Regions from separate parts of the Pseudomonas sediminis genome, predicted to be linked through region 1. Evidence: riboswitches for the same ligand, from Rfam matches in the RefSeq annotation. Region 1 holds a riboswitch; each other region holds the start of a gene.

Region 1 (7,216 bases):
GCCGCCATCATCACGAACGACACCGCCACTCCGGCCAACAGCAGGCGATCACTCTCCAGCCGCCCACTGCGACTGGCGATAGCCAGCACCAGCAGCATGCTCGCCAGCGCACCGGCGAAGGCCGCCAGCGGCAGGCTGAGCAGGCCGGCGAATTCGCCCAGGTAGAGCACCACGAGCACCGCGCCGAAGGCTGCGCCGGAACTGACCCCGAGCAGGTGCGGATCGGCCAGCGGGTTGCGCGTCACCGCCTGCAGCGCCGTGCCCACCAGCGCCAGCCCGGCGCCCACCAGCGCGCCAAGCAGCACCCGCGGTGCGCGCAGTTGCCAGACGATACTGTCCTGGCCAAGGCTCACCGCTGCATCGGGCACGATGCCGAACAGGTGCTGGCCGAGGATCGCCAGCACCCGCTCGAGCGGCACCTGCGCCGCGCCGAAACCCAACGAGACCGCGCAGGACAGCGCCAGCAGTACACCCAAACCGAGCAGCAACAGACGAAATCGACTCACTGGGCGAAGACCTCGGGGTGCAGCGCCGCCTCCAGGGTCTCGATGGCCGTCGCGTTCTCCAGGCTCGGCGTGACGGCCAGGTAGGACAGCACCACGAAGCGTTCTTCGCGGATCGCCGTCACGCCTTGCAGCGCCGGATGTTGCAGGAGGAAATCGCGCTTCTGCGCCGCCGTGCGCTCGCCGTAATCGACGATCAGGATCAGCTCCGGGTCCTGCTCGACCACCGACTCCCAGCCAACCTTCATCCAGTTGGCCGCCACCCCGTCCATCACGTTGCGCCCGCCGGCCGCCTCGATCAGCGGTTGCGGCATGCCCAGGCGCCCGGCGCTGAAAGGCACGTCTTCACCGCTGTCGTAGACGAACACCCGCGGCCGTGTAGGCTGCTGGCCCAGGCGCGCGTCGACTGCCGCCACACGCGCCTGCATGCCGTGCACCAGGTCATCGGCACGCGCCTCGACGGCGAAGATGCGGCCGAGGTTGCGCAGGTCGTTGTAAACATCGTCGAGGCTGGCGACGCGGCCGGGCGTGACGTGCGCGCAGGACTCGCTGAGTTCGTACACCGGAATGCCGAAGCGCTCCAGGCTGGCCGGGGTGACCTCGCCGCCGATGCGCATGCCGTAGTTCCAGCCGGCGAAGAAGAAGTCAGCGCCAGCATCGAGCAGGTTCTCCAGCGACGGATAGCGCGCCGCCAGCTCGGGCAGATCATCCAGATCGGCTTGCAGCTCGGGGGTCGGCGTCTTCCAGCCGCTGACGCCGCTATAGCCGACCATGCGTTCTTTCAGGCCCAAGGCCAGGAGCATGGCGGTCAGGGTGATGTCGTGGCTGACCGCCCGCTGCGGTGGCTGCTCGATGCTCACCTGGCGGTCGCAACTGGTGACGGTGACGGCCCAGGCGGGGCTGGCCAACGCCAGCAAAAACGCTCCTACAGATGCAACCGTGCGTAAACGCTTCATCAAACGATCCAGGTAATGCGCGGATAACCCGCCAGTGGATGGGTATCGACCAACGCCTGCACGCCGAACACCTGCTGCAGCAGCTCGGCGCTCAGCACCTCGGCGGGTGGACCGGCGGCCACCAGGCGGCCCTCATCCAGCACACAGAGGCGGTCGCAGAAGGCCGCCGCCAGGTTGAGGTCGTGGAAGCTGGCCAGGGTCGCCAGGCCCAGCGCCTTGATCTGCCGCAGCAGTTCCAGCTGGTAACGCGGGTCAAGGTGGTTGGTCGGCTCGTCGAGGATCAACAACTGCGGCTGCTGTACCAAGGCGCGGGCCAACAGCGCGCGTTGTTTCTCGCCACCGGACAGTCGCGCGAACGGCTGTTGCGCCAGGCCACCGAGGCCAACGCGTGTCAGCGCCTCGTCGATCAGACGGCGATCCTCGGCATCGTCGCCATCGAACAGGCCCTTGTGCGGCGTGCGACCCATGGCCGCCACCTCCTCCACACGCAGGCCGAAGTCCTGGGGAAACTCCTGCAGCACCACCGCCACACGCTGCGCACTCCAGCGCGGCGAGCGCTGCCACAGCGCCTCGCCGTCCAGTTCGACGCTACCGGCACTGGGCCGCTGGAAGCGGTAGGCGCAGCGCAGCAGGCTGGTCTTGCCGCTGCCATTGGGGCCAATCAGCCCCAGCAGCTCGCCGTCGCCGACCTCCAGGTCGATGCCGTCGAGCAGCGGACGCTGGCCGTCGGGCGACCAGGCCAGCTCGCGAATGCGCAGGCGCGGCATCAGAAGCTGTAGTCCGCAGTGACGAACAACGAACGCGGCGCGCCCAGGTACCATTGCTCGCCAGCACTGCTGGCGGTAGTGGTGTACTGGCGGTCGAACAGGTTGTTCAGCTCCAGGCCCAGGCGCACGTCCGGCAGCGCCTGCCAGGCGAGAGTGGCGTCGACCAGGGTGTAGCCGGGCACCTCGATCTGGTTGGCCGCATCGGCGTAGCGGGCGTCGACGTAACGCGCGCCCATGCCAATATCCACCCCACTGCCGAGCGCCTTGTTCAGCCAGAGGTTGGCGGTGCGCCGCGGCACGTTGCTCGGCCGATTGCCGCTGCGGTCGCCAGCGCCTTCGACGAAGTCGTCGTATTCGGCGCGCACGAATGCGGCGTTGGCCGACACCTGCCAGCCGCGACCCAGGGCCAGCTCCAGCGTGGCTTCCAGGCCGTCAGAGGACTGCTGACCGATCTGCTCGGTGGGCGAAGCCGGGGTTTCGCGGCTGAGCAGCTTCTTCTTGACGATGTGGTAGGCGGCCAGCGTCCATTCGCCCTGGCCATTCCAGAACAGCTGCTTGAGGCCGATTTCGCTCTGCCTGGCTTCGCTCAGGTCGAACTGCTGCTGGCTCGGGCTGAGGGTCAGCAGGTTGTTCACCCCTTCGGTACTGGTGGCGTACTGGCCGTACAGCGAGAGGTCGGGCGTCAGGGCGAAGACCAGGCCGGCGCGCCAGTTGCCGCCACTCAAGCTGCGGTCGACGCTGCTATCGCTGAGCAGATCGTCACGCTGGATATGCACCTGATCACGCCGTACTCCAGTGACCAGCGACAGGCGCTCGGTCAGCTGGGTGCGGTTCTCGGCGAACAGCGAGAACTGCCGCGCCAGGTTGCGCTCGCGTGGGGCATAACCGCGTGGATCATTGCTCTGGTACTGACCGCCACCGGAGCCGGCAGGCGGGACAGTGTCGCTGAAGCTGCTGTCGAAATCGTGCTGGCGGGCGAAGTGGATGCGGTTGTAATCCACGCCCACCACGGTGCGGCTGTCGAGGCCGAACAGACTGTGATCCAGGGTGAAACTCTGGCGGTCGCCGACCTGTTCCTGGGTGTGCTTGATCTCGTAGAAGCTGCTGCGGTTGATCAGGTCGTCCGGTTGCCAACGGTAGGTCTCGGCGTTGCGCCAGTAGCGCTGGGTCTTGATGTAGTAGAGCTGGTTGCTGGCACTCAACGCATCGTTGATGCGCCAGTCGGTGGTCAGCCGGGTAATCTGGTCGTTGTAGCGAATGTCGGCATTGGCGACGTTGTAGTTGCGATCACGAATGCGCTCGCGGTACTTGCCAGCCACCAGCGGGGTGCCGAAGTAGCGCTCGGGGCTCTGGTCGCCGTGGTCGTGGGACAGGGTGAAGCTCAGGTCGTCGCTGGCATCCCAGCGCAGCGCGGCGCTCAGCGCCAGGCTCTCGGAATCACCGCGGTCGACCCAGCCATTGCTGGCCTGCTGGTTGAGGTTGAAGCGGTAGCTCAGGGCTTCGCTCAGCGAGCCGCCGCTGTCCAACGCGGCCTGGCGGCGGTCATCGCTGCCATAGCCGAGGCGCAGGTGGTTACGGATGTCACCCGCGAAGGGCTTCTTCGGCACCACGTTGATCACCGCGCCGGTTGCACCTTCGCCATAGAGCACCGACGCCGGGCCGCGCAGCACGTCGATGCGCTCCACCGACCAGGTATCCACCGGGAAGGTCACGGTGCCGGCGCCGACGTACTGGCGGGTGCCATCGTACAGCTGCATGGTCGCCGAATGGCCAGTGAAGCCGCGCGCCGACAGCGCAGTGCCGCCATTACCTGGGGTGCCGATGCTGCTGATGCCCGGCATGCGGGTCACGGCGTCCTGCACCGTCAGATTGTTGCGCCCACGCACTTCGGCGCCGCTGAGGCTGGTGGTGCTGGCCGGCGTTTGCAGCGCCGACAGCTCCAGGCGCGAGCCGGACGTAGTAGGTGTATGCAGATCGCTCTCGCCTTCCTCGGCAGCGTGCGCCTGGACGGTGACGTCAGGCAGATCGACTGGAGAGGCGCTGGCCATGGCCGAAGCAGCCAATAGCAACGCGAACGATGCACAGGTTTGGAACAGGGGATAGCGCGCCATATTGCTTCCATCGCAAAGAGAAAAGGCACGGCAATCCGATGGAAATGCGCAACAGCAGACAGGGGCACGGCGGCGCCTTACTGGAGTCAACGCCCGCCCACCGCGGGTTGCCAGACACAAACGACTCCAGGCCGGTCTCCGGGCTCGCGAGGGTCATGAACGCATCGCCTTCCCATGCGCGGGGCGCACAGTGGCGTATCGATGCGGTCGCTCGCTTACCGTTGCGGGGGCAGCGTCGGACTTCAACCGACTTCCCGTTTCACCTCACGCGCGGCGGCGTGAGACACCTGAAGCGGGGCGGATATGACCACCCACACCCGCTCAAGTCAAGGCGCGGGCAATTGGGAGTTGGACTCAGGCGTAGAGTGGACAACGCGCAGCTTGTCCACCATGGCGACTAGTTGCCGCCCTGCTCATCGATACGCAACTCCGGCAACGCCCTACCCGCCACCAGGCGCTCGTCGACCAGACGGATCACCGCCGCCTCGTCCTTGATGCCGTACCACTCGCCCTGTGGATAAAGGCTCGCGGTCGGCCCCAGGTCACAGGGAAACTGGCACTGGCTGCGGGTGATATGCACGCCGCCCTCGCACTCCAGCTTGCCGGCGGCCTTGAGCCGCTGGCGCAAGGTTTTCCACAGGCCCAGCGCGCCCTTGCGCGTGCAGCGCGGGCCGTTGCACAGCAGCAGGCGCTGCGCATGCGGGGGAATCTGCGACCAGGCGTGGTGTTCCGGCACGCCTGGCACGTCGCTGCAGGGGATATGCGCTTCACGGCGTTCGAGCAACGCGCCCAGGCCATCGAGCCAGGCATCTTCCATGGCGCTGCAAACCACGAATACCTCGCTCCCGTTACCGCGTTCGGCGATGCACTCGCGCAGCCAGTCGCGGTGCGCGGCATCGGCGCGTGGCTCCAGATCGACCACCAGCAACGGGCGTGGCGCCTCGATGATGGCCTGCCAGAAGCCGTCCTGTTCCGTGTCATGCAGATGCGCTTCACCCAGCAGCGTTTCGATACGCTGTTGCAGACGCTCGGACGATGCACCACGCCCCAGGCCGGGGCCGATGAACAGGATGCGCGCGTAAGGGGCTTGGCTCATGACAGTCTCCAAAAGGGCCGGCAGTCTAGCAGCGCAACGGCAAGCGTAGGGCGGGTGCACCCCGCCAGACCGGCGTTGGCGGGTTTCACCCGCCCTACAGGGACAGCGCCTCGTACAGAGCGTCCAACTCCGCGAACTCACGCGTTACCGCCGGCAACTGCGGGCGACGCAACAGCAGCACCGGCAATCCAAGCTCACGGGCAACTTGCAACTTCGGCTCGGTGGACGCGCTGCCGCTGTTCTTGCTGATCAGCACGTCGCAACGCAGGCGGGCGAACAGGGCGCGCTCCTCGTCCAGCGAGAACGGTCCACGTGCACCTATGATCTCGGCGCGCGGCGGCGCCGGCTCGGCCTGCAGGCAGCGCACCGTCCAGTGCTGGTGCTCAGGAATTTCATGCAGGTGCGTCAGTGGTTCGCGCCCGGAGGTGAAGAACGGCCGCTCGAACGGCGCCAGCGCGCGGGTCAGCTCATCCCAACCGTCCACTTCGCGCCAGTCGTCATCCGCGCCTGGCTGCCAGCCAGGGCGACGCAATGCCCAGCACGGCACGTCTGCGATTTCTGCGGCGCGAGCCGCGTTGTGGCTGATCTGCGCAGCGTACGGATGGGTCAAATCCAGCAGCAGCTCGATGCCTTCACTGGCGATAAAAGCTGCCAGGCCCTCGGCGCCACCGAAGCCGCCGACGCGCACGCGGCAGGCCAGGTCGTCCGGCACCCGGCCCAGACCTGCCAGGCTGTACACCGTCTCCGGGCCCAGCCGACGCGCCAGACGCAGCGCTTCGGTAGTGCCACCGAGCAGCAGGAGTCGCGCGCTCACGGCTTGCGCACCATCAGCAGGGTAATCGGCAACGCCGCGCGCCAGGTGTCGAAGCCGCCCAGCGGCTGTGCCTGGGCCACGGTCAGACGCAGCAGTTCACCGCCATGCTGTTCACGGAAGGCGACCAGGGCCGCCTCACTCTGGATAGTCACGGCATTGGCCAGCAGACGCCCGCCCGGCTTGAGCGCGGCCCAACAATCATCGAGCACGCCTGGCACTGTGACGCCGCCGCCGATGAAGATCGCATCCGGCGCCGGCAGTCCATCCAGTGCTTCGGGCGCATGTCCAGCGACCAGTTGCAGGCCGGGCACGCCGAGAGTATCGCGGTTCTGGCGGATATGCGCCTGACGCCCTTCGTCCGCCTCGATGGCGATGGCCCGGCAGGCCGGATGCGCGCGCATCCATTCGATGCCGATGGAGCCGCAACCGGCGCCGACATCCCACAGCAACTCGCCAGGCAGCGGCGCCAGCCGCGCCAGGGTGACCGCGCGCACGTCGCGCTTGGTCAGTTGCCCGTCGTGGCGGTAGGCGTCGTCCGGCAGGCCGCAGGTCGGTGGCAGCAGTTGCGCGCCGGCGTCGGCCAGGCACGCCACGGCCAGCAGATTGAGATCGGCACCGCGTGGCAGGTTCCAGCTCGCGGCCAGGCCCTCGATACGGCGCTCGTCAGGCCCGCCAAGGTGTTCCAGCAGGGTCAGGCAGCTGGCGCCGAAACCACGTGCGCACAAGGCTTCGGCGACCTGCGCAGGGGTGTCACCATCGGCGCTCAACACCAGCAGGCGCGTACCGGGATATAGCCGGGCATTGAGCGTGGCCAGCGGCCGGCCGACCAGGGAGACCACCTCAGCCTCCTGCAACGGCCAGCCCAGGCGCGCCGCCGCCAGCGACACCGAGGACGGCGCCGGCAATACCTGCAACTCGTCGGCCGGCACCTGGCGTGCCAAGCTGGCGCCGACGCCGTAGAACATCGGG
Region 2 (7,216 bases), 1.8 Mb from region 1:
GCCAGCGCCTTGGGGTCGAACAGCGACACCCAGCCCACGCCCAGCCCTTCGGCTCGTGCAGCCAGCCACAGATTCTGAATGGCGCAGGCCACCGAGGCCATATCCATTTCCGGCAAGGTGCGCCGCCCGAAGATATGCGCCTCGCGTCCCTCCATCAGCGCCACGGCCAGCAGCTCGGCGCAATCGCGAATACCTTCGACTTTGAGCCGCATGAATTCATCCGAACGCTCGCCCAAAGCTTCGGCGGTACGCACACGCTCGGCCTCCACCAGCGCATGAGCCGCCTCACGCAATTGCGGATCGCGAATGCGCAGGAAGCGCCACGGCTGCATCAGGCCGACGCTGGGGGCGTGGTGCGCCGCCTCGAGCAGGCGCGCCAGCACCTCAGGCGGCACCTCGCCGCCGGCAAAATGGCGCATGTCGCGACGCTCGGCGATGGCGCGGTATACCGCGGCACGCTCCTGCGCGCTAAAGGCATGGTCGGTCACGGACGCAACAGCGCGGCGGCTGCCTCCGCGTTGGAGGGCAGGTAGAAATGGATATAGCTGGCCGTTAGTCGCCCCAAACGATATACCGACTCAGCCACCGGCTTGCCGTTCGGGCAGCGGCCACGCACCAGGGGCTGCAAGGGGCTTTCCAGACGCGAGTGATGGTAGCTGTGGCCACGTAGCTCGCCTTCGGGCAACGTCACTTCCTGCAGGGCCAACGCGGTCAGCCGCGGCTGCAAGGCCGCGCTGCCGCTGAGCAGGCCGAGCATGCGCCCGCTGGCACCTTGCTTGTCGCGCAGCTCATCGAGCAGATAGAGCATGCCGCCACATTCGGCCAGCAGCGGCTTGCCGGACTGGTGATGGGCGCGAATCGCGTCAGCCATGGCCTGATTGCTCTCCAGCTCGGAGAGGTACAACTCGGGGTAACCACCAGGCAGGTACAGACTGTCGACGTCGGGCAAGGCGCTATCGACCAGTGGCGAGAAGTAGCGCAATTCGGCGCCTAGCGCCTGCAGCAGGTCGAGATTGGCCTGATAAAGGAAGGCGAACGCGGCATCACGCGCCACGCCGATGCGCACGCCATTCAGCAATGGCGCAGGTTCATCGAACTGCGGCGCGGCGAAGCTCACCGCTGGCGGCAGGTCGACGTTGGCGCTGGCGGCCAGGGCATCGGCGGCGGCGTCCAGGCGCGCATCCAGATCGGCCAACTCGCCCGCCTGCACCAGCCCCAGATGGCGGCTGGGCAATTCCACCGCGGCACTGCGCGGCAAGGCGCCGAACCAGTGGATGCTGGGCGGCAGGGCATCGCGCAGGATATCGCCATGGCGCGTGCTGGCGACGCGGTTGCCGAGCACCCCGGCAAAGGGCAGATCCGGCTGGAAGGTAGCCAGACCGTGGGCCAGCGCACCGAAGGTCTGCGCCATGGCCGCACCGTCGATAACCCCAAGCACCGGCACGCCGAAATGACGCGCCAGGTCGGCCGCCGACGGCTTACCGTCGAACAACCCCATCACCCCTTCGATCAGGATCAGATCAGCCTCGCCAGCGGCCCGCCACAGCAGGCGGCGGCTTTCCGCCTCGCCGACCATGGCCAGGTCGAGCTGATACACCGGTGCGCCACTGGCACGAGCATGGATCATCGGGTCGAGAAAGTCGGGCCCACATTTGAACACCCGCACCCGCCGTCCCTGGCGCGTATGCAAACGCGCCAGGGCAGCAGTCACGGTAGTCTTGCCCTGGCCGGAAGCCGGGGCGGCAATCAACAGCGCCGGACAGTGACGTGCTTCCATCAGAATTCGATGCCCTTCTGCGCCTTTACCCCGGATTTAAACGCATGCTTGACCAGGCTCATCTCGGTGACCGTGTCGGCCGCCTCGATCATCCCCGGCAAGGCGCCACGTCCGGTCACCACCACATGCTGCAGCAGCGGCCGAGCCTCGATATCGGCCAGCACTGCGTCTAGTTCGAGATAACCGTGCTTGAGTGCGATGTTCAGCTCGTCCAGCACCACCAGGCCGACGGTTTCGTCACTGAGCAGACGCCGGGCGACCACCCAGGCTTCCTGCGCCTTGGCGATGTCGCGCTGACGATCCTGGGTTTCCCAAGTGAAGCCTTCACCCATCACGTGATAGCTGACTTCCTCGGGGAAACGGCGGAAGAAGGTTTCTTCACCGGTGCTGGCCGCCCCCTTGATGAACTGCACCACACCGACCTTGAGGCCATGACCGAGCGCACGCGCGACCATACCGAAGGCACTGCTGCTCTTGCCCTTGCCATTGCCGCTGTGCACCAGCAACAAACCGTATTCGTCCTGGGCCTGGGCAATCTTCTCGTCGATCAGGGCTTTCTTGCGCTGCATGCGCGCCTTGTGGCGGGCATCGCGATCGGTGGACTCGCTCATGCTGTGCTCCTGTACATCAGGCACCCGCGTCGGCTGTCGGTAAACAGTACGAGCAACGATGGGGAGCAGATCGCGATGGTCCGCGCGTCCTCACCCTGGTGCCAATGGCTGGTCAGGCGAGCGGAAGACAGGAAGCACAACATCCCGGAAAAACCGGAGCGTCGGCCGGACAACGCCCTCCGCGATGCCGTGAAAATGCGACAGGCCGGTCTCCGGGCTTGTGAGCGAACCCAAAGGTTCGGCACCGCGCCTTCCCGTGCAAATACACAGTGGCCTTGAGCGGTGTTTGACTCACCTACCGTTGCGGGGGCAGCGCCGGCATTCGGACCGGCTTCCCTGTTTCACCCCATGGCTACCATTCACGGCAACTCGGGGCACCTGAAGCAAGGCGCGCAGGGTAGAGGCTGGCAGCCCTGCGCGTCAACGTCGAGACCGCTCAATGCCTGGGGGTGAAGCCCGGCGGCTTGCTGGCCAGCCATTCGACGAAGGTGCGCAGGCGCTCATCACCCAGCAGCGCGTCACGGCTGTTGTAGGTCAGCGCCAGCTCCTTTTCGCTGAACAGCCGGTGAATCTGGTTGTGGCAGGCGCGGCAGACCCAAAGCGTAGCCGTGATGCGCTCATGACGAGCGAAGCGCTTCTGCACGTAGGTCTTGTCGTGCAGTGCCCTGGGAATCAAATGATGACGCGTCAACGCAACGGGCCGCGCGCACAGCTCGCACACCTCGGGCTGAGGCGGTAGGCGAATGGGATCGACCATGGACAGTAATTCAGGGATTACGCGCGAGCTCTGGCGTGATGACGCGCTTGGCATCGAGATAGACGCCCTGCCAATAACCGCTGGTGAGGCTGTCCAGGCGCACCGTACCGCCGGTAGAGGGGGCATGCACGAAGCGGCCGTCGCCGACATAGATGCCGGCATGGCTGACGGCGCGTCCGCCATTGGTGGCAAAGAACACCAGGTCACCACTTTTCAGGGCATCGCGACGGACATCTGGGGTGCGCATCGCACTCAGCTCACGCGTCGAACGCGGCAGACTGATACCGGCAGCATCGCGATAAACGTAGCCAATCAGGCCACTGCAGTCGAAACCGCCTTCCGGGGTATTACCACCATAACGATAGGGCGTACCAACCAGGCCGAGGGCGCGGAACAGCACATCTTCGGCACCACCCTGATAGGACGAAGCAGAGACTGGAGGACTATAGATAGGCTGGGGAGAGGGAGCGCGACTACTGCAAGCACTCAGCAGCAGAGCGAGAGCGATGAGGGCAACACGGGTCGTGACGGGCATAAGCGAGGCGATCCTGAGCCTGAATGCGCTCTACTCTGCAGCTTGCAGACAAACGGCGCAACCCTCAGCACCTGCTCAAGGCTGACAAGACAGCCCTTGAACAGATTCTGCAGTTACGCCGTATGCATCAGTTATGACGCTTGGCAGCGACCTGATCTTCAACCGGAGCCAGGGCAAGGACGCGCTTGGCCTGCAGATAGCTGCGGTTCCAGTAGCTGTCGTCCAGACTGTCGATGCGCACACCACCACTGCGACTACTGCTGGAGTGGATGAACTGATCATCACCCAGGTAGATGCCGGCATGACTGACGCGACCACGACCACGATCATTGAACAGGATCAGATCACCCGGTTCCAGATCGGCGCGCGCCACCTTCGGCGCATCGAGGTTGATCAGCTCACGCGTGGAACGCGGCAGTTCCAGGCCGACTTCCTCGCGGAACAGGTAGCCGACAAAACCGCTGCAATCGAAACCAGACTGTACCGAGCTACCGCCGTAGCGATAACGGGTACCGATCAGCGAACGCCCGAGATCGAGCAGGCTGTCGGCCAGTTGCGGCATTTCATAGGGTTGATCGTCGATCAGCGCGTTGATCTCATCATCGGCAGGTTCATCCTGCTCGATCATCAGGCGAGTCACAGGTTCGACTGCTGCATCGCTGATCGGTTGCTGCGGCTGCGTCTGCGGCGCATGGCCGGCACAGGCAGCGAGAAAGACTGTAAGTGCAATAGGCACGAGGGGTGCGAAGCGTTTTAGCATGGGCACGACCGTGTCGAGTGAATTTAACAAGTCCGCGACTATGCCCTCTACCAAGCCCATTTGCAAATTCTATCGACAGAATTGTGACTCAGTGGTCTCGCCATTTCATCTAAAGCGCCCAACCATCTGCATGGTCGGGCGACTCGGAAACCTAGCCGAGAATCTCGCTGAGCGGAATGAAACGCAACATATCTCCCTCGGCCAGCGTACTGCCTTCCATGACCTCGGCCAAGCCTTCTGCCCAGGCGGCGCTGCGCAAAACGCCAGAACTCTGGTTGGCGTAAGGCACCACACGCCCCTGCTCCAGACGCGCCCGCAGGTACTCGCGGCGCATGCCCGGCTTGCGCCAGGTAAAACCTGCCGGTACCGCGAAGCCCAACGGCTCGACCCGCTGAACGCCAAGACGACACAAAATATAAGGACGCGCCAGCAGTCCGAAGGTAACCAGTGTCGAAGCAGGGTTGCCCGGCAGACCTATTACCGGAACCCCCTGATAATGACCGAAGGTCAGCGGCTTACCCGGCTTGATCGCCAGCTTCCACAGCGCCAGTTCGCCCGCCTCACGCAGGGCTATGCCAAGGAAATCCGCCTCCCCCACCGAAACGCCACCCGTGGAGAGAATCAGATCGACCTCGCCCAAGGCCCCCAGCGCTTCGCGGGTACGCTGCAGATCATCGGGCAAGATGCCCGCATCCACAACGCTGCAGCCCAGCCGCTGCAACCAGGCAATCAGCAGACGCCGATTGCTGTTGTAGATCTGCCCCGGGCCAAGCGCCTGACCTGGCTCTACCAGTTCGTCGCCAGTAGACAGCACCGCAACGCGCAGACGCCGGCGCACCGAAAGCTGCGCCGCCCCCAAAGACGCCGCCAACCCTAGCTCGATAGGCCCCAGGCGCGTACCGGCTGGCAACACACCTTCGCCTACGCGGGTTTCCTGACCTTGAGCTCGAACGTTCTGGCCAATTTTCAGCGGCTCACGGAAGTGCACCCGCCCCGCCTCATCCAGCTCGACGTTCTCCTGCATTTCGACGGTATCGGCACCTGCAGGCAGCGGCGCACCGGTGAAGATGCGCGCACAGGTACCCGGCTGCAGGGGCGCAGGCGCAGCACCAGCCTGAATACGCTGACTGACCGGCAGAGGCTGGCCGCTCCAATCAGCCAGGCGCAGCGCATAACCGTCCATGGCGCTGTTGGCCCAGGGCGGCAGATCCAGAGCCGCGATCAGCGGCTCAGCCAGCACCCGGCCATCGGCGTCGGCCAGCGCCACCTGTTCGGTCTGCTCGATGGGCGCCGCCTCTGCCAAAGCCAGCAGGCGCTCCAGCGCCGCCTCCATCGGCAACAGTCCGGGATGATCGCAACAGGTAGTCATCCGCGCGTCTCGCAGGCGCCCACCTGCTTCAGATGCGGCACGAAGTTGCAGGGACGATGGCGCGCATCCAGTTGCTCACCGAGGATGCCGTCCCAGGCAGTGCGACAGGCATTGGTCGAGCCCGGCAGGCAGCACACCAGGGTGCCGTTGGCCAGACCGGCCAGCGCGCGCGACTGGATGCTAGAAGTGCCGATATCGGCCACGGAGATCTGCCGGAACAACTCGCCGAAACCATCGACCTGCTTGTCCAGCAGGCAGGCGACCGCTTCCGGCGTGCTGTCACGTCCAGTGAAACCGGTACCGCCGGTGATCACCACCACCTGCACCTGATCCTCGGCGATCCAGGTCGCTACCTGGGCGCGGATCTTGTAGAGATCATCCTTGAGCAGAACGCGAGCGGCCAACTGGTGGCCAGCGGCGGTCAGGCGGTCGACCAGCAGTTGACCCGAGGTGTCGGTCTCCAACGTGCGTGTGTCGCTAACGGTCAGCACGGCAATGTTCAGCGGCACGAAAACCGCATCGGCCTTGTGGTTCATGGCAGGCATCCAATTGGGAGAGAATGAGCGCTGTTATATCACACAGACTGTCTTCGGAGACCGCCCGCATGCCCGTATCCAACCCGCTACTCCCCTGCTCGGTGCTGCTGCTTTCCGGCGGCCGAGGCCAGCGCATGGGTGGCCGCGACAAGGGCTTGCTGGACTGGCGCGGCCGCCCACTGATCGCCTGGTTGCATGACCTGACCAGACCCTTGAGCGACGACCTGATCATCTCCTGTAACCGCAACACCGAGCGCTATGCGCCTTATGCCGACCAACTGGTCACCGACGAGGATCAGGATTTTCAGGGCCCACTGGCTGGTATCCGCGCCGGCATGGCTGCGGCACGCCATGAGCAAATGCTAGTCCTGCCCTGCGACGCCCCGCTGGTCGACCACGCGCTGATCGAGTCGCTGCTGGCGCACGCGGGGCCCCAACCGGTGGTGATTCGCCAGGGCAACTACTGGCAACCGTTGTTCTGCCTGCTGCCGACACGACTGAAAGACGACCTGGAACGCGCATGGCAATCCGGAGAACGCAGCCCGCAGCGCTGGTTCGGTAAATTAGCGCCCATCGCTGTCGACTGCCCCATAGAGGATGCACGACTGGCCAACCTCAATACGCCGGAAACCTTGGCGAGTCACGCCCCTTCGCACTGAAACACCACGCACTCAGCGGAACTCATACGACAGTTTTACGTCTGAGCGAGGGTATAGCCCCATCTTTTGTACTCAAGGAGACAGACCATGAACCAACGGATAATCCCCGCCCTGCTTATGACGATCGGCCTCGCTGTACTGGCCGGCTGCTCCTCGCCGTCGGTAATCACGCTGAATGACGGCCGTGAGATCCAGACCGTGGACAAGCCCAA
Region 3 (7,216 bases), 670 kb from region 1:
GCGGCTATGCCGGCTACATCGTCAGCCCGGCCTACGACTCGTTGATCGCCAAGCTGATCGCCAGCGCCAGCGACTACCCCAGCGCCCTGCGCCGCGCCTACCGAGGGCTGTGCGAGTTCCGCCTCGACGGCGTGGCGAGCAACCTGCACCTGCTGCAGAACCTGCTGCACTGCGAGGCGGTGATCGCCAACCAGGTCGATACCACCTACGTCGAGCGGCATCTGAGCGAGTTGCTGGCCCCTCGCGAGCAGGCCCATCCACATCGCTACTTCGCCACCGATACTTCGCTGCACAGCGCCAAGGCCACAGTCGATGCTCCGCCCGGCACGCTGGCCCTGAGCGCCCCCAGCGCTGGCGTGCTGGTCAGCCTGGAGATCGCCGATGGCGACGCCGTGGCCGCCGGCCAGCGCATCGCCGTGCTGGAAGCGATGAAAATGGAATTCGAGGTCAAGGCCGAGCACAGCGGCATCGTCCGTGCGCTGGCCGTGGCCCCCGGTGACGCCATCGGTGAGGGCCAGGCGCTGGCGTTCCTGCAGCCGGCCGAGGTGGATGGCATCGACGCCCACGGCGAACAGGCAGTCGACCTGGCGCATATCCGTGCCGATCTGGCCGAAGTGCTCGAGCGCCATGCGCGCCTGACCGATGCGCGTCGCCCCGAGGCCGTGGCGAAAAGGCGCAAGACCGGCCAGCGCACCGTGCGCGAGAACCTCGCCGACTTGCTCGATGCAGACAGCTTTATCGAATACGGCGCCATGGCCCTGGCTGCCCAGCGCCGCCGACGTTCGCCCGAGGAGCTGCTGGAGCTGAGCCCGGCCGATGGCCTGATTGCCGGCATCGGTACGGTGAACGCCGCGCGCTTCGGCAGCGAGGCTGCGCGCTGCATGGCCATCGCCTACGACTACACGGTATTCGCTGGCACCCAGGGCGTGATGAACCACAAGAAGACTGACCGCATGCTGGCCCTGGCCGAGCAATGGCGCCTGCCGGTGGTGCTGTTCGCCGAAGGCGGCGGCGGCCGACCGGGGGATACCGACTTCGTCGGCGTGGCCGGGCTCGACTGCCACACCTTCGTCGCCATGGCCAAACTCTCCGGCCTGGTGCCGACAGTGGGTGTGGTCTCCGGCCGCTGCTTCGCCGGCAACGCCGCGCTGCTCGGCTGCTGCGATGTGATCATCGCCACCCGCAACGCCAGCATCGGTATGGCTGGCCCGGCGATGATCGAAGGCGGCGGACTGGGCAGCTTCACCCCCGAGCAGGTCGGCCCGACCAGCGTGCAGGGCCCCAACGGGGTGATCGACGTGCTGGTGGTGGACGAAGCCGCCGCGGTCGCCGTGGCCAAGCAGTACCTGGGCTATTTCCAGGGCCCGCTCAGCGACTGGCAGTGCAGCGATCCCCGCGAACTGCGCCAGGTGATCCCGGAAAACCGCCTGCGCGTGTACGACATCCGCAAGGTCATCGAACTGCTGGCCGACGACGGCAGCGTGCTGGAACTGCGCCGCCAGTTCGCCCCCGGCCTGATCACCGCGCTGATTCGCATCGAGGGCAAGCCGTTCGGGCTGATCGCCAACAACCCCGCACACCTGGGCGGCGCCATCGATGCCGTGGCCGGCGACAAGGCCGCGCGCTTCCTGCAACTGTGCGAGGCGCATGACCTGCCCATCGTCTCGCTGTGCGACACCCCCGGTTTCATGGTTGGCCCGGAGGCGGAGAAACAAGCCACGGTGCGCCACGTCTCGCGCCTGTTCGTCACCTCCGCCAGCCTCACGGTGCCCTTCTTCACCCTGGTGCTGCGCAAGGGCTACGGCCTCGGCGCCCAGGCCATGGCCGCCGGCAGCTTCCATTCGCCGCTGTTCACCGCCGCCTGGCCCAGTGGCGAATTCGGCGCCATGGGTCTGGAGGGTGCGGTGCGCCTGGGCTTTGCCAAAGAGCTGGCGGCCCAGCCGGACGAGGCCGCGCGCCAGGCGCTGTTCGACAAGCTGGTGGCCAAGGCCTACGACAACGGCAAGGCGCTGAACATGGCCAGCTATCTGGAGATCGACGCCGTGATCGACCCAGCCGACAGCCGCGCCTGGCTGCTGCGCGGCCTCAATGCGGCGCCGCGCCCGCCCCGGCGCGATGGCAAGAAACGTCCCTTCGTCGACACCTGGTAAGGAATTGGCTATGTCCGCGTTAGCTGTTGCCAAGCAGTTCCGGGAAGGTTCGGAGCCTTGTAGGGTGGGCTTTAGCCCACGCTGACCGTCGGTGGTGGGCTGAAGCGGAGCGCCGCCCGGCCCACCCTACGGCCCTTTCCCCCCAACACTTAACTCAGACATAGCCAAGGAATTATCCATGCACATCGACCATCGCCTGCTCGCCGTTAACGGCATCGAACTGAGCCTGTACAGCGCCGGCCCGGAGCATGGCAAGCCGGTGTGGCTGCTGCATGGCTTTCCCGAATGCTGGTACGCCTGGCATCCGCAGATCGAGGCGCTGGCCGCCGCCGGCTACCGGGTGTTCGCCCCGGAGATGCGCGGCTATGGCGCCAGCAGCGCGCCGGTCGATCCGGCGGCCTATGACCTGCTCACCCTGTGCGGCGATATCCAGGCGGCGATGGACAAGCTCGGCCAGCGCGAGGTGGCGGTGGTCGGCCACGACTGGGGCGCACCAGTGGCCTGGCACCTGGCGCTACTGGAGCCGCAGCGAGTCAAGGCGCTCGGCGCGTTGTCAGTGCCCTTCGGCGGCAGGCCGAAACGCCCGGCCATCGAGATGATGCGCGAGGCCTACGCCGGGCGTTTCCATTACATCCTGTATTTCCAGCAGCCGGGTGTGGCCGAGGCCGAACTGGACGAGGACATCGGCCGCAGCCTGCGCCTGCTGCTCGGCGGCCTCGGCGATGCCCTGCTGGCAACGGACAAACCAGCCAATGCGCGACTGTTCGACGGCATGCCGGATGACCTGCCGCTGCCGCCCTGGTGCAACGAGGCGATGTTCGCCCACTACCTGCGCACCTTCGAGCGCCACGGCTTTCGCGGCGCGCTGAACTGGTACCGCAACTTCGAGCGCAACTGGCAGCGCACCGAGCGTCTGGCCGGGCTTCAGGTGGAGCAGCCGACGCTGTTCCTGCTCGGCGAGAACGACCCGGTCGGGCGCTTCGAGGCGCCGACGCTGAAACGCATGGGCGACAAGGTGCCGCACCTGGAACGCCATGATCTGCCCGGCGCCGGCCACTGGCTGCAGGCCGAATGCGGTGAACGGATCAGCGTACTGCTGCTGGACTTCCTCACACGAAACTACCAGTAACGGCGATATGGACAGCAGATTGGGCTGTTTTCCCGGCATCAGGTAAACTGCCGCATCTTTTACACCTATAACGATTCGCCTGATGCCGACCACTTTCCACGAGATCCCCCGCGAGCGCCCGTTGACGCCGCTGCTCGACAGCGCCAACACGCCCGACGAACTGCGCCGCCTGGCCGAAGCGGACCTGGAAACCCTCGCCGACGAACTGCGCCAGTACCTGCTCTACAGCGTTGGCCAGAGCGGCGGGCACTTCGGTGCCGGCCTCGGCGTGATCGAGCTGACCATCGCCCTGCACTACGTCTTCGACACCCCCGATGACCGTCTGGTGTGGGATGTCGGCCATCAGGCCTACCCGCACAAGATCCTTACCGGTCGTCGCGAACGCATGGGTACGCTGCGCCAGAAGGACGGCCTGGCCGCCTTCCCGCGGCGCAGCGAGAGCGAGTACGACACCTTCGGCGTCGGCCACTCCAGCACCAGCATCAGCGCGGCGCTGGGTATGGCCATCGCAGCCCGCCTGAAAGGCGAGAAGCGCAAGAGCGTGGCGGTGATCGGTGACGGTGCCCTGACCGCCGGCATGGCCTTCGAGGCGCTCAACCACGCCACCGACGTCAACGCCAACATGCTGGTGATCCTCAACGACAACGACATGTCGATCTCCAAGAATGTCGGCGGCCTGTCCAACTACCTGGCCAAGATCATCTCCAGCCGCACCTACGCCAGCATGCGTGAGGGCAGCAAGAAGATCCTCTCGCGCCTGCCCGGCGCCTGGGAAATCGCGCGCAAGGTCGAGGAACACGCCAAGGGCATGCTGGTGCCCGGCACCCTGTTCGAAGAATTGGGCTGGAACTACGTCGGCCCGATCGACGGCCACGACCTGCCCACCCTGGTGACCACACTACGCAACATGCGCGACCTCGACGGCCCGCAGTTCCTGCATGTGGTGACCAAGAAGGGCAAGGGCTTCGCCCCGGCCGAGCTTGATCCCATCGGCTACCACGCCATCACCAAGCTGGAACCGGTGACTCCGGTCGCCGCGCCCAAGAAACCCAGCGGCCCGAAATACTCCAACGTGTTCGGCCAGTGGCTGTGCGACATGGCCGCAGCCGACAACCGCCTGGTTGGCATTACCCCGGCGATGAAGGAAGGCTCGGATCTGGTGGCCTTCAGCGAGCGCTTCCCCGAGCGCTACTTCGACGTCGCCATTGCCGAGCAGCACGCCGTCACCCTCGCCGCCGGCATGGCCTGCGAAGGTGCCAAGCCGGTGGTGGCGATCTACTCCACCTTCCTCCAGCGCGCCTATGACCAACTGATTCACGACGTGGCCGTGCAGCATCTCGACGTGCTGTTCGCCATCGACCGCGCCGGCCTGGTCGGCGAGGACGGCCCGACCCACGCCGGCAGCTTCGACCTGTCCTACCTGCGCTGCATCCCCGGCATGCTGGTGATGACGCCAAGCAACGAGAACGAGATGCGCCGCATGCTCAGCACCGGCCACCTGTTCGACGGCCCGGCGGCGGTGCGCTACCCGCGCGGCACCGGACCCAATGCAGCGCTGGATGCTGGTCTGGAGCCGCTGGAAATTGGCAAGGCGGTGGTACGCCGCCAGGGCAAGGGCGTCGCCCTGCTGGCCTTCGGCGTGCAACTGGCCGAAGCCCTGCGCGTCGGTGAAACCCTGGATGCCACGGTGGTCGACATGCGCTTCGTCAAACCCCTGGACGAAGCCCTGCTGCGCGAACTGGCAGGCAGCCACGCGCTGCTGGTGACCATCGAAGAAAACAGCATCATGGGCGGCGCCGGTAGTGCGGTCAGCGAATTCTTCGCCGCCGAGAACATCCAGCTGCCGATGCTGCACCTGGGCCTGCCCGACTACTACGTCGAGCACGCCAAGCCCAGCCAGATGCTCGCCGAGTGCGGTCTCGACGAAGCCGGCATCGAACGCGCGGTGCGTCAACGCCTGAGCCTGCTGCAGGCCTGAGCATGAAGCCCGCTCATCGCTGAATGAGCGGCGCTTGCTTGTGATTCATATGCGTGCGCACTAAGGTGCGCGCCATTCATGTTCCGCCAGGGTGCGCTGCGCAAGCAGTGTTAAACGGGAAGTCGGTGCGCTCATCACGAGCAATGCCGACGCTGCCCCCGCAACGGTAATCGACTGCACCCGCTGAGCGTGCGCCACGTCCAACAGCCGCTGGGCCCTGCCTGAGAAGGCGGACATGGGTCGAGAGCCCGGAGACCGGCCAAGGCGGTGCGACCGGTGTTGCGGAGGGCAGCACGGTCAAGCGCCGTCCTGCGCTTGCGCCTGCCCTCCTCGACCGTCTGCCGACCGCTGAGGAAAGAGAATGAAACTGTCCCGTCTGGCTCTGGCCATCGCCGTCATGCCAGGTCTCTCGCTGGCCGCCGAGCCCTACGTGGCCGAGCCGCTGGTCGTCACCTCCGGGCGCCTGGCCGAACCGCAAGCGCAGGCTACCGCGGCGACCACGGTGTTCGAGCGGGACGACATCGAACGTCTGCAGGTCAGTAGCGTGCCCGACCTACTCAGCCGCGTGCCCGGTGTGTCTATCGTACAAAGCGGCGGTCGCGGCAGCCTCACCAGCCTGTTCCTACGTGGTGCCAACGCCAACCAGACCTTGGTGTTGGTCGATGGCGTACGCCTGAATGCCGCCGCCAGCGGCCTAGCCCGTCTGGAGTTTCTCAGCCCCGAGCAGATTGATCGTATCGAGGTCGCGCGCGGCGCCCGCTCGGCGCTTTACGGTTCCGACGCCATTGGCGGTGTGATCCAGATATTCACTCGGCGCGGCGAGGATGGCCTGCAGCCGCGCCTGCGCCTGGCCGCTGGCAGTCAGAAGACCTTCGAGCGCAGCCTGGGTCTGGCCGGCGGCGACCAGCGCACCCGCTTCGACCTCGGCGCCAGCCTGGTCGAACGCGCCGGCTTCGACCGTTCCCAGGACGGCCGCGGTTACGACAACGATCACGACGGCCTGCGCCGCAAGGCCTTCAACCTGAGCCTGGAGCATCGCTTCAACGACCGCCTAAAGGGCGGCCTGAGCCTGCTCGAGCAACGTGGCGAGAGCGAGTACGACGACCTGTTCAGTTTCGATCCGGGCAACCCCAGCGAACGCTTCAGCGTCTCCAGCATCGCCGGCCATCTCGAAGCACAACTCGCCGACGACTGGAGCAGCCGTCTGGAACTCGGCCATAGCGAGGATAAGAGCGAGAACCGCGACCCGCTGAATGCCGACAACAACTATGTCTACAACACGTACCGCGACAGCGCCGGCTGGATCAACACCCTGCGACTCGGCGACGCTCACCAGTTGCTGCTCGGCCTCGATTGGTACGAAGACCGCCTTGGCAGCGACAGCGACTTCAGCCGCAGCAAACGCTGGAACCGGGCTGCTTTCGTCCAACACCGCTATCGTGGCAACGGCTTCGCCACCGAACTGGGCCTGCGCCACGACGACAACCAGCAGTTCGGCAGCGAGGACAGTTGGAGCGCAGCGCTGACGCTGGACCTGGCCGAGCATCTGGATCTGGTGCTGAGCTACAGTGAGGGTTTCCATGCGCCCACTTTCAACGACCTCTACTTCCCGACCATTCCGTTCTACGGCGGCAACCCGGATCTCGCCCCGGAACGTTCGAAAACCTACGAGGCACAACTGCGTGGCGATCACCTGGATACCCGGTGGAGCCTGTCAGCCTACCGTACCGAGGTCGAGGATCTGATCACAGTGGTCAGCGACCCGGTGACGTTCTTTAGCACCCCAATGAACGTCAGCAAAGCGCGCCTGCAGGGCCTGGAACTGAGCATCGAACGCGAACTGCTGGGCTGGCAGGCGACCCTCGGCGCCAGTCTGCTAGACCCGCGTGACCGCGACAGCGGCCACATTCTGCCGCGCCGAACGAAGCGCAGCCTGAGCCTGGACCTAGATCGTCAGTT
Region 4 (7,216 bases), 780 kb from region 1:
CGGTGTCACCGCCCAGCGGGTGGCCTGAGCTTCGGGATCGATGCGTTCGAGCAGCTCCGGCGCGCCGGCGATAAAGCCCAGACGCAAGCCGGGCGCGACACTCTTGGACAGGCTGCTGATCAGCAGGCAACGCTCCGGCGCCTGTACCGCCAGCGGAGCCTCACTACCAAGCACGCCGTAGACATCATCCTCGATGATCCACAAGCCACGACGTCGCGCCACCTCGGCGATGGCCGCGCGGCGCTCGGCGTCCAGGCTGGCGCCAGTGGGGTTCTGCAAACAGGGCGTGAACACCGCCACGCGAGCGCCGGTGGCACGGGCAACGCGATCGAGGTCATCAGGCAGGATGCCGTGCTCGTCCATCGCTACACCATGCAGTGGCAAACGCAGTTGACGCGCGGCGGCCTTGATCCCCGGCGCAGTGTAGCGCTCTACCAGGATCGGCTCGCCCGCCTCGCAAAGCGCCAGCAGCGCCGCCGACACGCCTTGCTGGGCGCCGGCGCAGAGCAGCAAGCCTCCCGGCACCAACTCCAGGCCGCGTCGGCGCATCCAGGTCACGCCAGCCAGGTGCGCACGCTCGACCAAGGCTGCAGATGGGTATGCCTGCAAGGCGTCCAGCTCCCCCCGTGCAACCAGTGCGGCGAGGCTGATGGAAAGATCTTGGTTGTCCGGGTCATGCACCGGTACGTTGGTCGACAGGTCGATCAGCTCGCCCTGCGCGGTCGGTTGCTTGAGCCGGAACAGACTCGCCTCACGGCTGCCGGCGAGCACGTAGGTGCCACGGCCGACCTCGCCGGAAACCAGGTGCCGACGCGCTGCCTCACGGTAGGCAAGCATCACCGTGCTCGGGTTGATGCCCAGCGTCCAGGCCAGACGTCGCTGCGGCGGCAGCCGCTCACCGGGCTTGAGTTCACCCCGGCCGATGGCCGCGGCGATGGCCTCGACCAACGCCAGGTAAGTGGGTAAGGCGCTGTCTTGAAGGTCAGGAAGCCACATTGCTTGCCATGCAATATAAAGATTTACCCATACAATGCGCCGCACTAGCATCCGGGTCAACGCCACTCGGAGTGCCTGCCATGTTCGACCTCGCCCAATTGCGCCAGAGCGCCGCACTGATTCACCGCCACATGGCGGCCACGCCGCAACTGACCTGGCCGCTGCTCGCCCAGCGGCTGGGCTGCGAGGTCTGGGTCAAGCACGAGAACCACGCCCCGACCGCGGCCTTCAAGGTGCGCGGCGGGCTGGTCTATATCGACGCCCTGCTGCGCCGCGAACCGCAGGTACGCGGGTTGGTCACCGCCACCCGTGGCAACCACGGCCAGAGCCTGGCACTGGCGGCGCGCGCCGCAGGACTGGCGATTCGCATCCTGGTGCCGCATGGCAACGCCCGCGAGAAAAACGCCGCAATGCGCGCTCTCGGCGCCGAGGTGATCGAACATGGCCGCGACTTCGACGAGGCCCGCGCCGAGGCCGCGCGCATTGCAGAACGCGATGGCCTGCATTGGGTGCCGTCACTGCATGAGGATCTGGTGCGCGGCGTGGCCACCTACGCCCTGGAACTGTTGGAGGCGGTTCCGAATCTGCGCCGGGTCTACGTGCCCATCGGCATGGGCTCGGGCATCTGCGGGATGATCCGCACCCGCGATCTGCTTGGCCTCGATACCGAGATCGTCGGCGTGGTCGCCAGCGGCGCCGACGCCTATGCGCAGAGCTTCGAGCAGGGCCGCCTGGTGCAGACCGAACGCGCCGATACCCTGGCCGACGGCATGGCCTGCCGCCAGCCGCAGCAATTGGCGCTGGACATGGTTCGCGCGGGCGCCGCACGCATCGTGCGGGTCGACGACGAGGAAATTCGCGCCGCCATCCGCACCTATCACGAGGACACCCACAACCTCGCCGAGGGCGCTGGCGCCGCGGCGTTGGCCGCCCTGATGCAGGAGCGTGAGCTCAATGCCAGCCAGCGCGTGGCCGTGGTGCTCAGCGGCGCCAACATCGACCGCGCAGCACTGGCCGAGCTGCTGCGTGACGAGGCGCCCGTCGCGGCCTGACCTAGCGGAACGGCGGCTCGTCGAAGCTGCGCAACTTGCGCGAGTGCAGCGAATTGAGCTGGCTACGCATCAGCTCCAGCGCGGCGATGCCGATATGCAGGTGCTGCGTCACCGCGCGCTCGTAGAAGGCGCCCGCCGCACCGGGCAGCTTGATCTCGCTGTGCAGCGGTTTGTCCGATACGCACAGCAGCGTGCCGTAGGGCACCCGCAGGCGATAGCCTTGGGCGGCGATGGTGCCGCTTTCCATGTCCACCGCCACCGCGCGTGACAGGTTGATCAACGGCCGTTCCTGGGCCCATCGCAGTTCCCAGTTGCGGTCGTCGTAGGTCAGTACGGTGCCGGTGCGCAGGCGTTTCTTCAGCTCGTCGCCCTCTTCGCCAGTGACCAGCTTGGCCGCTTCCTGCAGCGCCTGTTGCACTTCAGCCAGCGCCGGCAGCGGAATATGCGGCGGCAGCACGCGGTCGAGAATACCGTCGCGGCGCATATAGGCATGGGCCAGCACGTAGTCGCCGATGGTCTGCGACTGACGCAGGCCGCCACAGTGGCCGATCATCAGCCAGCAATGCGGACGCAATACGGCAAGGTGGTCGGTGATGTTCTTGGCGTTGGATGGGCCGACGCCGATGTTGACCAGGGTAATGCCGTGGCCGTCCTCGGCCTGCAGGTGGTAGGCCGGCATCTGGTAGCGGTGCCAGACCACGTTCTCGATGATTGCCTGCATCTCGCCTTCGGCCATGCCACGCTCGATCACCACGTTGCCCGGCAGCACCATGCGGGTGAAGCGCGAGTCGCCCACCAGCATGTCCAGACCGTGGCGGATGAACTGGTCGACGTAACGGTGATAGTTGGTCAGCAGGATCCACGGTTGCACATGGCGCCAGTCACTGCCGGTGTAGTGCTGGATGCGCTTGAGCGAGAAGTCGGTGCGTGCCGCGTCGAACAGCGCCAGCGGCAGCGGGTCGATGTTCTCCCAGTCGTACAGGCCGTCGGCAGTGCCGTCGGTGGCGGCGGACAGGTCGGTGCTGGGGAATACGCGCGCCAGCTCGGCGGCGGTCACGCCACTGCCGGCCAGTTCATCGCCACCCTCGACCACATACGGGTAAGGAATGTTCTGCTGGCTGCGGCCGACTTCCACACGCAGGGTGAAATCGTTCATCAGCGGGCGCAGCTGCTCCAACAGGTATTTGCGAAAGGCCGCCGGCTGGGTCACGGTGATGGCGTAGGTGCCCGGCACCTGCACCTTGGCGTAGGCGCGTACGGTGGTCGGCACCTCGCCCTGGCACAGGTAGGTCAGGCGCAATTCGGGATAGCGGAACAGGCAGTGCTCGCTGGCATCCGGGCGGATGCGCTCCTTGAGGTAACGCTTGAGCGCGTGGCTCAGGGCACCGGTGGCCTCCTGGTGCAGGGCGGCAAGGCGGTCGACTGCTTCTTCGGGGGTATGGGCAATGATGAAATCATCTGAGCAGGCTTTCACTGTGCATCTTCCTGACTGAACGTACGCGCCTATCTTGCCTGCATACGGTGACGAAAACATAGCTCGACAGACCTCACATCGCGTTGCCAACGACTAGGCTTGGAGCAATTGCCCAGAGGTCATCTTCATGCGTCGTGCAATCGTTATGCTGTTGGTCGTGGCCTTATGCTCAAGTACTCAAGCCGGTGAACTCGATGGCCACTACCGGGCCACCCTCGACGGCCAGTCGAGCGAGCTGATCTTGCGTCAGAACGACACCGTGGTGGAAGGCGAGTACGTGGAGAACCAGCATCTGCGCCTGATCGTCAAAGGCCGTTACGACGGCAAACTGCTACGTGCCGAGATCAGTGAACCACAGACCGGTCTCCTGCTGGCCAACATGAACGCCACCTATGCCAACGCCATGCTCAACACCAGCATTGCGGCGCGCAATCCCCGCAACGGCGAGGTGCTGGAACGCCAGGCATTGTTCCAGCGCGAAGCCGCAACAACGGCGGCGACGCCTTCCGCCGCAGGCACTCAGGATTCGGCACTGGTCGGCACCTGGGTACACGAAAAGATCATCAACAGCGGCGGTGCCAACTTCGCTTCGTTCAACACCCTGATGACCCTTCAACTGAATGCCGACGGTAGCGTCACCCAGTGGAGTCGCTCGGTCGGCGGCGGCAGCGACTGGAGCTACGACAGCCCCGGCGAGATGCAGTACAGCGGCCAATGGCGCAGCCAAGGCGGCATGCTGATGGTGCGCCTGGCAGGCGCCGCCGATTATCAACCCGCCGCCTACTACCGCTTCAGCGACCAGTACCTGGTCACCGAGAGCAATACCGGCAAGATGATCTGGCAGCGCCGCCGCTAAGCGACTGGGTCAGGCCGTCTGGTGCAAACGCACGTTGAACAGCGGCCCCTGGCTGAAGCGCGACAGCGCCTTGGCACCAGCCAGCACACCCAGGTCGATCAGCGGTTCGACCAAGATCACGCTCATGTAGGCCAGACCGAAACTGCCCACGGCCGCCAGGTTCTCGCTGGAGAAGCCGTGACCGTAGAAGGCCCAGAACGCAACCCAGGCGACGATGCCGCCCTGATAGGCAGTCGACAGCGCCAGCGCCTGCTTGTAGGAAAGATCGACGTAGGCGGTGCCGGGCGCAACGATGCGCTTGGCCAGCAAGCTGATGCCCCACAACGGGATCAACAGCGTGGTGACGTTCATGCCGTACTGCGGCAGGTCGAACTGAGCGAATAGCAGCCCCTGCAGCAGCAAACCAGCCGCCAGACCGATGGCTGCTGCACCGGCACCGAACAGCAACAACAGGGTCGAACCGAGGATCAGATGCACCTCGGAAACACCCACCGGGTGATGCGGGAATACTTCGAAGAAGCAGAACACCAGGGCGGTGGTCAGCAGGCTGCGCAGCGCCAGGGCGGCGGCACCGCCGTTGCTGCGGACGCTGTCCAGGGCGAGTTTGGCGGTCAGGCCGAAAGCGGTGACGGCCGTTGCGTAGCTGAGCAGGATCTTGGCGCCTTCGACGACACCGGGTTCGATATGCATGCGAGTTCCTTTGCCGCGCCCACCGCGCGACGATTCGGATAGAGGGTGGGCGGAACGCCCGTTGTCGATGGCAGGTCTCCTGGCTCACGGCTTGGCACTCCGCCCGCCTTCCCGACCGAAGTCAGTGGCATGAGGGCATCGTTCGCCGCTTACAGTTGCGGGGGCAGCCAGGGCATTGGCGAGATTCGCCGCACCCTGTTCCCTTTTCATCCGCGTCACGTACGTGCACGCAGAACCATCAGCGGCAAGATTACTCGCCTGCCCGGCTAAAAAACAGCGTGCCAGACAATCCGCTCTCAGCCCTCGTTCAGACCGGCAACGTCACCACCGCCATGGTCACCGAAGCCTTGCTATACAGGCGTTTCTGGCCGTTTTCCTCGCTGAACACCTCGGCCTCGACCACCGTGGCCTGGCGCCCGGCCTTGAGCACATCGGCGCGGCAGAACAGGCGTGCACTGCGCGCCGGACGCAGCAGGTTGACCTTGAGCTCCAGGGTCAGCACCGTCTGCCCCTCGGCCACCAGCGTCGCGGCGGCAGCACCGGCCGCATGATCGGCCAGAGTGGTCTGTACACCAGCGTGGATGAAACCGTTCTGCTGCAGGTGGCGTGGCAGGATGTTCAGCTCCGCCTCGACCCAACCTGGGCCGCAGTCGGTAGCTCGAATGCCCAGGTCGTTGATGAAGTTGGCATCGGCGAAGCCTCGCTCGACCAACTCGCGATAACGCGGATGTGCTTGCATGCGGGCCTCCGGTCAGGCCAGGTGCGGCGTGCTACGCGCCAGCAACGCCTCGACATCGACACCTCGCGGCAGAGTGCCATAGACCCGGCCACGGCCTTCCAGCCGGCTGGCGATAAAGGCATCGGAGACGGTGGCGTTGCCCGCCTCCAGCAGCAGCTTGGCCTGCAGCGCCACGGCCATGTCTTCGGTGAGCTGGCGCGCGCGGTACTGGATATCGGCGGTATCGGCAAAATCGGCTTTCAGACGCTGAATATGTGCCTTCAGACGGGCATCGCCATGGCCATCGCCCAGCTCGGCGAACAACGCATCGAGTACGCCGGGCTCCTTGGACAATGCGCGCAGCACGTCCAGGCATTGCACGTTGCCGGAGCCTTCCCAGATCGAGTTGACCGGCGCTTCGCGGTACAGACGCGGCAGGATGGTTTCCTCGACGTAACCGGCGCCCCCCATGCACTCGCTGGCCTCGTAGATCATTTCCGGCGCGCGCTTGCAGATCCAGTACTTGCCCACGGCTGTGACCAGACGAGCGAATTTGTCTTCCTGCGCGTCATGCTGGTGGTCGAGCGCGCGGCCCATGCGCATGCACAGCGCCAGCGCAGCTTCGCTCTCCAGCGCCAGGTCGGCCAGCACGTTCTGCATCAACGGCTGGTCGGCGAGCAGCTTGCCGCCCACCTGACGATGCGCGCAGTGGTGAGCGGCCTGGGTCAGCGCCTGGCGCATCAGACTGCTGGAGCCGACCATGCAATCGAAGCGGGTCATGGCCACCATCTCGATGATGGTCGGCACGCCGCGCCCTTCCTCACCGAGCATCCAGGCGAAGGCGCCGCGATACTCCACCTCGCTGGAAGCGTTGGCCCAGTTACCCAGTTTGTTCTTCAGGCGCTGGATGTAAAACGCGTTGCGTGAGCCGTCCGGGCGATGACGCGGCAGCAGGAAACACGACAGGCCCTTGTCGGTGTAAGCCAGGGTAAGGAAGGCGTCGCACATCGGCGCCGAGCAGAACCATTTATGGCCAACCAGCTCGTAGCCCTGCCCCGGCCCACCGAGGCCGATGGGATAGGCGCGGGTGGTGTTGGCGCGCACGTCGGTGCCGCCCTGCTTCTCGGTCATGGCCATGCCGATGGTGACGCCGGTCTTCTGCTCCATCGGCAGGTTGCGCGGGTCGTACTCGGTGGCGAGGATCTTCGGCAGCCATTGCTCGGCCACGTTGGGCTGCAGGCGAATGGCGGGCACCGCGGCAAAGGTCATTGTCAGCGGGCAGCCACTGGCCGCTTCGGCCTGGCTGTGCATATAGGTCAGTCCGGCGCGGGCGACATGGGCGCCGGCGCGCGGGTCGGTCCAGGGCAGCGACGGCAGACCGTGCTCGACCGCCGTGCGCATCAGCTCGTGGTAGGCCGGGTGAAACTCCA

Evidence for each region. Region 1 has a riboswitch for cobalamin ahead of AAEQ75_RS08165 (TonB-dependent receptor). Riboswitches for the same ligand answer to the same signal wherever they lie in the genome.
Region 2: it holds a riboswitch for cobalamin, as region 1 does, so the genes downstream of both, cobO (cob(I)yrinic acid a,c-diamide adenosyltransferase) here and AAEQ75_RS08165 (TonB-dependent receptor) in region 1, are expected to answer to the same signal.
Region 3: it holds a riboswitch for cobalamin, as region 1 does, so the genes downstream of both, AAEQ75_RS05000 (TonB-dependent receptor domain-containing protein) here and AAEQ75_RS08165 (TonB-dependent receptor) in region 1, are expected to answer to the same signal.
Region 4: it holds a riboswitch for cobalamin, as region 1 does, so the genes downstream of both, AAEQ75_RS04480 (energy-coupling factor ABC transporter permease) here and AAEQ75_RS08165 (TonB-dependent receptor) in region 1, are expected to answer to the same signal.

The regions. Positions count from the first base shown of each region.
Region 1 covers NZ_CP154631.1:1,708,473-1,715,688, forward strand. Annotated here, with positions in the region: gene AAEQ75_RS08150 (FecCD family ABC transporter permease) at 1-506, opposite strand, end outside; gene AAEQ75_RS08155 (ABC transporter substrate-binding protein) at 503-1,459, opposite strand; gene AAEQ75_RS08160 (ABC transporter ATP-binding protein) at 1,459-2,226, opposite strand; gene AAEQ75_RS08165 (TonB-dependent receptor) at 2,226-4,337, opposite strand; cobalamin riboswitch at 4,450-4,643, opposite strand; gene AAEQ75_RS08170 ((2Fe-2S) ferredoxin domain-containing protein) at 4,735-5,433, opposite strand; gene AAEQ75_RS08175 (cobalt-precorrin-6A reductase) at 5,528-6,247, opposite strand; gene cbiE (precorrin-6y C5,15-methyltransferase (decarboxylating) subunit CbiE) at 6,244-7,216, opposite strand, start outside.
Region 2 covers NZ_CP154631.1:4,501,622-4,508,837, forward strand. Annotated here, with positions in the region: gene bluB (5,6-dimethylbenzimidazole synthase) at 1-488, opposite strand, end outside; gene AAEQ75_RS21265 (cobyrinate a,c-diamide synthase) at 485-1,777, opposite strand; gene cobO (cob(I)yrinic acid a,c-diamide adenosyltransferase) at 1,777-2,388, opposite strand; cobalamin riboswitch at 2,575-2,785, opposite strand; gene AAEQ75_RS21275 (hypothetical protein) at 2,825-3,145, opposite strand; gene AAEQ75_RS21280 (C40 family peptidase) at 3,156-3,680, opposite strand; gene AAEQ75_RS21285 (C40 family peptidase) at 3,808-4,440, opposite strand; gene AAEQ75_RS21290 (molybdopterin molybdotransferase MoeA) at 4,592-5,809, opposite strand; gene moaB (molybdenum cofactor biosynthesis protein B) at 5,806-6,345, opposite strand; gene mobA (molybdenum cofactor guanylyltransferase MobA) at 6,414-7,004, shown strand; gene AAEQ75_RS21305 (YgdI/YgdR family lipoprotein) at 7,092-7,216, shown strand, end outside.
Region 3 covers NZ_CP154631.1:1,042,240-1,049,455, forward strand. Annotated here, with positions in the region: gene AAEQ75_RS04985 (acetyl-CoA carboxylase family protein) at 1-2,150, shown strand, start outside; gene AAEQ75_RS04990 (alpha/beta fold hydrolase) at 2,329-3,279, shown strand; gene dxs (1-deoxy-D-xylulose-5-phosphate synthase) at 3,362-5,257, shown strand; cobalamin riboswitch at 5,330-5,535, shown strand; gene AAEQ75_RS05000 (TonB-dependent receptor domain-containing protein) at 5,619-7,216, shown strand, end outside.
Region 4 covers NZ_CP154631.1:930,145-937,360, forward strand. Annotated here, with positions in the region: gene AAEQ75_RS04460 (PLP-dependent aminotransferase family protein) at 1-996, opposite strand, end outside; gene AAEQ75_RS04465 (threonine dehydratase) at 1,077-2,048, shown strand; gene amn (AMP nucleosidase) at 2,050-3,582, opposite strand; gene AAEQ75_RS04475 (hypothetical protein) at 3,650-4,378, shown strand; gene AAEQ75_RS04480 (energy-coupling factor ABC transporter permease) at 4,388-5,068, opposite strand; cobalamin riboswitch at 5,121-5,323, opposite strand; gene AAEQ75_RS04485 (PaaI family thioesterase) at 5,376-5,807, opposite strand; gene AAEQ75_RS04490 (acyl-CoA dehydrogenase family protein) at 5,820-7,216, opposite strand, start outside.